Regions from separate parts of the Oceanobacter antarcticus genome, predicted to be linked through region 1. Evidence: predicted binding sites of a transcription regulator. Region 1 holds the regulator's gene; the other holds the start of a gene.

Evidence for each region. Region 1 encodes sigma-54, which starts transcription at its own class of promoters, with help from an activator protein. Its sites were predicted from a motif close to TGGCACNNNNNTTGCTNT; they were not measured.
Region 2: WG929_RS05315 (MSMEG_0572/Sll0783 family nitrogen starvation response protein) is a predicted target of sigma-54. The motif match lies at 1,628-1,645, and genes of this name have one in related genera.

What each region holds. Positions count from the first base shown of each region.
Region 1 covers NZ_JBBKTX010000007.1:17,902-22,496, reverse strand. The annotation lists gene ptsN (PTS IIA-like nitrogen regulatory protein PtsN) at 12-470, opposite strand; gene hpf (ribosome hibernation-promoting factor, HPF/YfiA family) at 474-776, opposite strand; gene WG929_RS07015 (RNA polymerase factor sigma-54) at 828-2,318, opposite strand; gene lptB (LPS export ABC transporter ATP-binding protein) at 2,448-3,173, opposite strand; gene lptA (lipopolysaccharide transport periplasmic protein LptA) at 3,170-3,706, opposite strand; gene lptC (LPS export ABC transporter periplasmic protein LptC) at 3,696-4,259, opposite strand; gene WG929_RS06995 (KpsF/GutQ family sugar-phosphate isomerase) at 4,259-4,595, opposite strand, start outside.
Region 2 covers NZ_JBBKTX010000005.1:44,301-48,895, forward strand. The annotation lists gene WG929_RS05305 (MSMEG_0568 family radical SAM protein) at 1-74, opposite strand, end outside; gene WG929_RS05310 (Nit6803 family nitrilase) at 58-1,056, opposite strand; gene WG929_RS05315 (MSMEG_0572/Sll0783 family nitrogen starvation response protein) at 1,070-1,552, opposite strand; gene WG929_RS05320 (aminotransferase-like domain-containing protein) at 1,909-3,309, shown strand; gene WG929_RS05325 (nucleoside recognition domain-containing protein) at 3,678-4,595, shown strand, end outside.

The DNA.
Region 1 (4,595 bases):
TTTGGGCAAGGTCAGTTGTCGGCCAGCGCCCGTTGATACAGTTCCTGGTCGCTGCTCGCACTGCGTAATAGGTGGCGATATTGGCTCTGGCTGAAATTTTCTGCCAGGGTTGCCAGTATTTTCAGGTGGTCGTCTGTTGCTTCTTCAGGCACCAGCAAGGCAAATACAAGATCGACCGGTTGATGGTCTATGGCATCAAAGTCGATGGCCTCACGCAGGTGGAGTAATACCCCAACGGCCTGTTCACATTGTCGTAATCGACAGTGGGGGATAGCGATACCTTCGCCAATGCCGGTACTGCCAAGGCGCTCACGCCCAAGCAGACGTTCAAAAACCTCATCCGATGAGCTGCCATCCACTTCTTCAGCAATCAGCTCTGCCAGAAACTCCAGCAGTTTTTTTTTGCTGGTCATGGCGACATCGGTACGAGTACGTTCAGGCGCAAGAATATCGGCAATCGCTATGCTCATGTGTCAGCCTTGTCCGTGCTGTCGGGCAACCAGTTTTTCTTTGTGTTTCAGCACTTGCCGATCCAGTTTGTCGGCCAGCAAGTCAATGGCAGCGTACATGTCGTCATGGGATGACGTCGCATGAAAATCGGCACCACTGACGTGGAGTGAGGCTTCTGCCAGCTGGCGTCCCTTTTCGAGGGTCAGGGTAACCTGACCGGAGGTAATGGGTTCGGCATGTCGCTCAAGGCGAACCAGTTTTTCCTTGACGTATTCTTCCATGGCTGCGGTAACTTCGACATGGTGTCCACTGATATTGATGCTCATAAACGGCTCCTTATGGCTCGCTTTAAACCGAACAAGGATCGACGGGGTCGATCAAATCAACTGTTTCCGCTCATTCGATGGCGGAATCATCATTGCCTCACGATATTTGGCCACCGTGCGGCGTGCAACCTGAATTCCCTTATCTCCGAGGACGACGGCGATCTTGTTGTCACTCAGTGGCTTGCGCGGGTTTTCTTCGCTAATCAGCTTCTTGATCATGGCGCGAATGGCGGTTGATGAACATTCGCCGCCAGCATCGGTATTGACATGGCTGGAGAAGAAATACTTCAGCTCAAAAATACCACGCGGCGTGTGCATGAATTTTTGTGTCGTTACCCGTGAAATGGTCGACTCGTGCATACCAACGGCATCGGCAATATCATGCAGTACCAGTGGTTTCATAGCTTCTTCGCCCTGCTCAAAAAAGTCGAGCTGATATTCGACAATTTTGGTGGCGACTTTCAGCAGGGTTTCGTTGCGGCTTTGCAGGCTTTTGATAAACCAGCGCGCTTCTTGCAGGTGATCTTTGAGGAAGGCGTTGTCAGCACTGCTGTCCGAGCGGCGCACCAGCGAGGCGTAGTCGGAGTTTACCCGCAGTTTTGGGGCAATATCCGGGTTCAGTTCAACGCGCCATTCATCGCGGATGTTGCGCACGATCACGTCGGGCACAACGTATTCTGACTGTTCGGAGCTGATTCCGGCCCCTGGCTTGGGATTCAGCTCCTTAACCAGACGCAAGACGGCTTTGAGGTCTTCTTCTTTCAGCCGGGTTTTGCGCATCAGCGTGGGGTAGTCTTTACTGCCCAGCAAGGCAATGTAGTCACCGATCACCAGTTTGGCTTCTGCCAGCCAGGGAGTGTCGGCTGGTAGCTGGTTTAACTGCAGGATCAGGCATTCGCGCAGGTCGCGGGCAAAAACACCAGCCGGATCAAACTGTTGCAGACGTTTGAGTACGGCTTGGACTTCGTCTTCCTCAACCCCAAATTCCGGATCCATGGAACCCAGTACGTCGTCTATGGTGGTGTGGAGGTAGCCGTCGTCGTCGACACCGTCAATCAGCATGGTGGCAATCTCGCGATCGACATCACTCATGGGAGTCAGATTCAGTTGCCATTCCAGATGCCCTTGCAGGTCGTCGGAGGTGGCATGACGGGAGTCGTAGTCAAAGTCGTCGTCGCCGACAGAGCCTGAGCCGGAGGAAACGCCAGCGGTAGTCTGGAAAGTATCGTCCCAATTGCTGTCGACCGGCAGGTCATCCGGCATCTTGTCGTCCGACCACTGTTCACCCAGTTCCTGGGCGTCTGTGTCGGTCGCTGTCGCCGTGACGGCGGCTTCTCGTTCCTGATCGCCGTTGTTTTGCTGAGCATCCGTGTAGTCGTCGTGCTCGGACTCTTCGAATTCCAGCATGGGATTGGAATCCAGGGCTTCCTGGATTTCCTGTTGCAGATCAAGGGTAGACAATTGCAGCAGTCGAATTGCCTGTTGCAGCTGGGGGGTCATGGTCAGCTGCTGACCCATTTTTAACTGAAGCGATGCTTTCATACAGCGTTATAGTTCATCGGTTGTCGGCATGGTCTGTGCATTATACGCCAGCCTGTGAGGCTGGGAATGCTTTTCATGGTGTCGAAATGAAACAGCGCCGGGCATCATAGCCCTGTAAGCCAGTAAGAATCAAAGACGGAAGTCCTGACCAAGGTAGATGGCCCGAACCTGTTCGTTGGCGAGTACTTCATCGGCGCTGCCTTCGGCAATAATGTGTCCACCGCCTACGATATAGGCTTTTTCACAAATTGCGAGGGTTTCGCGGACGTTGTGATCGGTAATCAGTACGCCAATGCCGCGCGCCTTGAGCTGGCGAATGATGGCCATAATGTCGGATACGGAAATCGGGTCGACACCGGCAAAGGGTTCATCGAGCAAAATAAATGAGGGTTCGGCGGCCAGTGCCCGGGCAATTTCTACCCGGCGGCGTTCACCGCCGGAGAGTGACATCCCCAGGCTGCTGCGAATGTGCTGGATGTGAAATTCGTCCAGCAGTTGTTCCAGCTGTTGCTGGCGTTGTTGTTTTTGCAGTTCTGTGCGGGTTTCCAGAATGGCCATGATGTTGTCTTCGACGCTGAGCTTGCGGAAGATCGAGGCTTCTTGTGGCAGATAACCAATGCCTTTCTGGGCGCGGCCATGCATGGGCAGGTGACTGATGTCGTCGTCGTCAATTTTGACGCGTCCCTTGTCGGCCTGTACCAGGTTGACAATCATGTAAAAGCAGGTGGTTTTGCCGGCTCCGTTGGGGCCGAGCAGGCCAACAATTTGCCCGCTGCTGACGGCAAGGGATACGTCTTTAACGACCTCTCGGCCGCTGTAGCTTTTGGCCAGATGTTCCGCCCTGAGCGTTTTCATGGTTGTGCTTCCGTGTCGGGCTGGGGCTGGATAATCACCCGGATACGCTGTTTGTCTTCCGACTCAGCCGTGCCATCGGCAGGCGTGTCGGAGCCGCTGGCGGTTACGGTTTCCTGTTCAATGTCGTAGCGAATCAGTTCGCCACTGAAGAGGTTGTTTTCCTGGCGTAATTCGGCATTGCCTTTGAACGCGATTTCCTTGCGGGTGGCGTAAAAATCGATGCGATTGGCGGTTGCCTGAGTGACCGGCTTGTTGTTGCTGACCTGTTGCTGGTAGCGGGCGGGTTGACCTTCGGCGATGGCTTGTTCGAGAATTTTGCCATTCAGGATCAGTACCAGGCGTTCAGATTCGATTTTCAGGGTACCTTGCGTCAGTACCACATCCCCTTCATAAACGACCATGCCGGTTTTGCGATCGAGTTCGGCGCGGTCGGACTGGATAATCATTTCTTGCTGCCAGTCTTCTGGCAAGGCCTCTACCGTGGCAACCAGGGCGCTGGTGAGCAGCAGCAGGGCTGCCAGTTTATTGTACATACCGGGTACTCACGTGTTCTTGAAGGTCGAGGTGTTGACGCTTGATGTCCAGAGTCATGCCTGTTGCATGGGTAATGCTGTTGCCATTTCGAATGGTAACCTGTTTGGTCGTAGAGGCTGTAGCCAATTCCGGTTGGTAGAGCAGTTGGCTGGTTTCAATGCTCAGCGTGTCATTTGTCTGGCCGGTCTCCGCCAGCGAACGTATTTCGACCTGATTGCGTAATTCAACCTGACTGTTGGCATCCTGAATGCGACCGGATTCGGCACTGACGCGCCATGTTTGTTGAGGTGCTGTTTGAGTGATAATAACGGGCTTATCCAGTCGGGTTTCCGAGAACGCCGGAATATGACTGGAACCATCCGCCTGCAGCGTTTGCTGTAGCTGACCAAGGGCGTCGTAGTGGCGATGGCGCAGTTGCTTGCCGTAATAATCCGGCTCAAGACTGACCACCTGGGTTGCAGCAGTGACCAGTTCGGTGGTGTAGCGTTCTACTGCCAGCAAGGTGAGGCCAAAGACCACCGCCAGTACCAGCAGCAGATAGCGCTTGCGCATCAGATGACCCCGGCACGCAGCAAGTCGTGCATGGTAATCACGCCGCAGATGCGGTGGTTTTCAGCCACGACAAGCGCGTTGATTTTACTGTCTTCCATGATTTTCAGCGCTTCTGCGGCCAACATACCGGGTAATATGGTTTTGGCATGGCGCGTCATCAGGTCGGCAATAATGGCGGAATGGATATCAACACCATGGTCGATGGTACGGCGCAGGTCGCCATCGGTGAAAATTCCCACCAGGTCGCCGGAAGCGGTTTGAACCGTGGTCATTCCGAGGCCTTTGGTGGTCATTTCAAGCAACGAACGCGACAAGCTGGATTCTGGCCTGACAGTG
Region 2 (4,595 bases), on a different contig from region 1:
GGGTGCGTCAGGCGTAATCCACGAGTTTGCAGTTCGGTCAGCAAGTGCTGCTGCGATTCAGTTGAGGCATTCATCATGATCTCCCGGAACAAGAACAGCAGCAGACGTCAGCGCGGGTGCGGCGAGTGGCTGGCGATACTGCGCAGGCTGGTCGTTAATGGCGAGGCTGAGTAACTCTGGACGGGCGTAATGCCCAACCGAGTCCATCATGCGTTTACGTTTGGTAATCAGGGCAAAGTCGAGATCGGCGACCACCATGCCTTCACCGCTGGTCAGCGGTGCAGCCAGATGCTTGCCTTCCGGGGAAATAATCGCCGTGTTGCAGCCACCCCGTAACGCCTGTTGCAGTTTTTCGTCCGGGGTAATCGACTCAATTTGCTCGTCGGTCAGCCAGCCCGTGGCATTCACCACAAAGCAGCCCGACTCCAGCGCGTGATGGCGGATAGTCACTTCAATCTGGTCGGCAAACACCGGGCCGACCAGCGAGCCAGGAAACTGGCTGCAATGAATCTGCTCGTGCTGGGTCATCAGCGCATAGCGGGCCAGCGGGTTGTAATGCTCCCAGCAAGCCAATGCGCCGACCCGACCAGCGGCGGTTGCAGCCACTGTCAGTCCGGCTGCATCCCCTTGCCCCCAGATCATGCGTTCATGGTAGGTCGGCGTAATCTTGCGCCGTTTCAGCAATAGCTGACCGTCAGCATCAAAAATCAGCTGGGTGTTATACAGACTGCCGTAATCGCGTTCATTGACACCCAGTACCACCACCATGCTGTGCTTGCGGGCACGCGCTGCGACGGCATCGGTGACCGGGCCGGGAACCACCACCGCTTCGTCATACAGCCGCAGGTGTTCAGCACCACAGGCCACCGCCGGATACACAAAGGAGAAATACGGGTAATAGGGTAAAAAGGTTTCCGGAAACACGATCAGCTCCACACCGCGTGCTGCCGCCTCATCCATCGCATCCAATACCTTGGCCAGCGTACCGTCAAGGCTCCGGAGATCCGGAGCGATCTGAACGGCCGCGGCCCTTACCACCTGTTGATGGGTCGTCATGGCCGCGTTGCTCCTACAAAGTCCAGGTATCGACAATCACCGCGTTGTCACGCATATGCAGCAACTTCAGATCCATCACATCGAGCGGATTAATCGGCACAATACCTTCGATCAGGGATGGCTCGCCGTGGCCATACAGGGCTTGCAGGGCAAACCGGCAGCAATAGACCTTGCCACCTTCGGACATGAATTTTTTCAGCTGGCTGGCGTAGTTCAGATGACCCGGAAAGGCTTCATCACCCAGGGTCGGAAAACCCCGTTGCAACCCCAGCGTGACACCTGGGCCGTACAGCAAAATGGACGTTTCATAACCTTTGCGCAGCAAGCGGGTTGCTTGCAGCATGTTCACCAGGCCAATGGAACCTTCGAACGCAACGGTGTGGAAAGTGACCAGGGCTTTCTCACCTTCTCGTGCCTTGACGTCTTCGAATACCTTTTCTTCGTAATCAACAAAAAAATCACCGTCTTTGTGTTTTGGCTGAGTCACTTTTGGCATTGTCATGCTCCTGTTAGATATAAGAATCAGATCGCTACCCTGTCGGCTTATGCGATCAATTAATGCAATCAAACTAGAGCAATCAGCTTGCCAATATCGCCAACATTGATTGCAATCAAGATACAATCAAACGTTAATAGTCTCCCTTCAAAAAGCGCTAAATTTTTTCTGACCCGGTTTTATGCGATCAATAAGCCATCAATTATTGTGCTTAAATTATGAATAAATGCCCGAAATAAGGGCCAAAAAACCGGAGATAGCACCAAAATAACACCATCAATATAATTACAAAGCAATATTCCAGCTCTGATCAAAAGCTGTGATACGATCACTTAAAATTGATTGGATCTATTGCGATGAACAATACCGAATTGCAACGCTGGACACGCCGACTCAGAAACAGCAAGGGCCAACCAGCCTACCGCTTGATTGCCGACCTGATCGCTGAAGATGTCGACAGCGGCCGGTTGCAGGCACGAGACCGGCTGCCAACCCTGCGCGATCTCGCCGCCGCGACCGGTATTAACTACACCACCGCCGCCCGCGCTTATGCGGAAGCCAAAAATCGCGGCCTGATTGACTCCCATCCCGGCTCCGGCACCTTTGTCAAAGGCAAGACCGCCAGTGTCCGCCCCAGTCTCGGCAGCTACGAGATGACCATGAACCTGATGATCGAACCGGCGATTCCGACCCTGATCGAGCAGGTGCGCGACAGCGCCATCAGTGTTCTGGCACAAAAGGATTTGTACTCCATGCTGCGCTATCAGGCGTTTGGAGGCACCCAGGAAAACAAAGAGGCCGCGCTGATCTGGCTGGACAAGCGTCTGCCCGACGCCAGCGCCGAACGGCTGTTGATTTGCCCTGGCATCCATTCGGCACTGGTCGGCCTGATGAGCACCCTGATCGACCCCGGCATGGAGCTCTGTGTCGAAAGCCTGGCGTATCCCGGAATCAAGGCCATTGCCGCGCAATTTGGCATCAAGCTGCATTCCCTGGAACGCGATAGCGATGGCCCGCTGGTACGCCCGTTTGAGGATGCCTGCAAGCAGGGCACCGTCGGGGCTATTTACCTCAACCCGACCATCCAGAACCCGACCACCTGCACCATGAGTCAAAGCCGCCGCGAAGTCCTGGCGGACGTGGCGTTACGCTATTCGATTGCGATTATTGAAGACGATGCCTACACCATGCTGGCAGACAGTCCGCCCACCAGCTTTGCCGAACTGGCACCGGAGTTGACCTGGTACATTACCGGCACCTCCAAGTGTTTTGGCCCTGGCGTTCGATCTGCCTTTTTGCACACACCGAGCAAGCGGCATTCCCAACGGGTGGCGGCGGCAATGCGGGCAATTAATGTGATGTCCAGCCCACTCACGGATGCATTGGTCAGCCGTTGGATTCTCGATGGCACCGCCGACGCCATGTTGAAGGCAACCCGTCGCGAGGCGATTGCCCGCTTGCGGATCGCTGAAGAACAATTGGGCATGCAGCGTATTGTGGCAGCCGAAGGCGCATTCCATCTCTGGTTAAAATTGCCCAAGGCCTCCGGCTGGAACCCTTCCGAGCTGGCGGTTCAGCTACGCCAGCTGGGCGTCAGCGCGGTCTCCAGCGCCGCCTTTTCAACCGACAACAACCCTCCAGATGCGGTGCGTTTATGTTTTGGTGGCCCCATCGGCCGCGATCAGTGGCAAGAAAGCCTGCACCAGGTGACCGATCTGATTGACCAACCGGCCTACCTGGCAACCGGTATGCATTAATCTTCCGCAGCGGCCGCAAAACTCTGTGACCCAAAACTCTGTGACCCAAAACGCTGCCACCAAAGACCGCTCTGGCTCAGTAGAACACGACTCTGTCGCCTACTCTGTCTCCTACTATGGGCCACTACTCTGGCGGCAACAATTCCGTACCATAGGCGGATCAGGAGCCTGTCGGACTTAGGCGTTCGTCGCGAGGGAAAGACTGGCTTGAGCGATGTTTGCGCAAATTTGAGGCGAATTGAGGCGAATAGTGGTTCTATTTAACAATAATTTGCTCAAAAAAGAGCCAAATTCAGCTTTCCGCAGTAGAGCAGCCCGAAGCCCGACCTAGCTGCGCTGCCAGTCAATACACCTTTCAGGAAGCTTGCATGGATCAGATTGCCACAACGATTCTCGCCTCTGGCAAGTCTGCCGTCGAGCTGGCGTTATTCGTCTTACTGCCGATTATGATTGTGATGCTGAGCCTGATGCGTTGGATGGAATCCAATGGCTGGCTTAACCGGATTGTCACGCTGACCGCGCCCTTGCTGAAGCCGTTTGGCCTGACCGGGCTCGGCGTATTTGCGCTGATTCAGGTAATGATGGTGAGTTTTGCAGCGCCACTGGCAACGCTGGCGGTAATGGCCCGTACGGGTTCTGCACCGCGCCATATCGCGGCGACATTAGCCATGGTACTGGCGCTGGCGCAAGCCAACGTGGTGTTCCCGATGGCGGCTGCCGGGCTGAATATCCCGATGACTCTGCTGATTGCCCTTGGTGGTGGCCTGCTGGCGGCAGCGGCGACGTATTACGTCTTTGGCCGACACCTGAGTCTGGTGGAACTGAATAACGATCAGGAACTGATGCCCGAGACGGAACCGCCACGGGGCATGATGGCGGTGATTCGCCGTGCTGGCAGCGACGCCTGGGAGATTGCCATTGGCGCCTTGCCGTTACTGGTGGTGGCTCTGGTTGCCGTCAATCTGGTGCGCCTGACCGGCGTGATTGAGCTACTGGAAGCGGCTCTGGCTCCCGCCTTTCTGACGCTGGGCTACCCGCCAGAAACCCTGTTACTGGCGATCACCAAATACGTCGCCGGTGGTACGGCGATGATGGGTATTGCCATGGATCAGTTTGCCAACGGCCTGATCGGGCCGCAACAAATCAACCTGCTCGCCGGGCTACTGCTCTGCCCGCTCGATGTCGCCGGTGTGGCGATTTTGTTATCGGCGGGCAAGCCTGTTGCTGCGGTTGCCAAACCGGCAATTTATGGCGCACTGGTTGGTGTCGCCTTTCGGGTTGTCTGT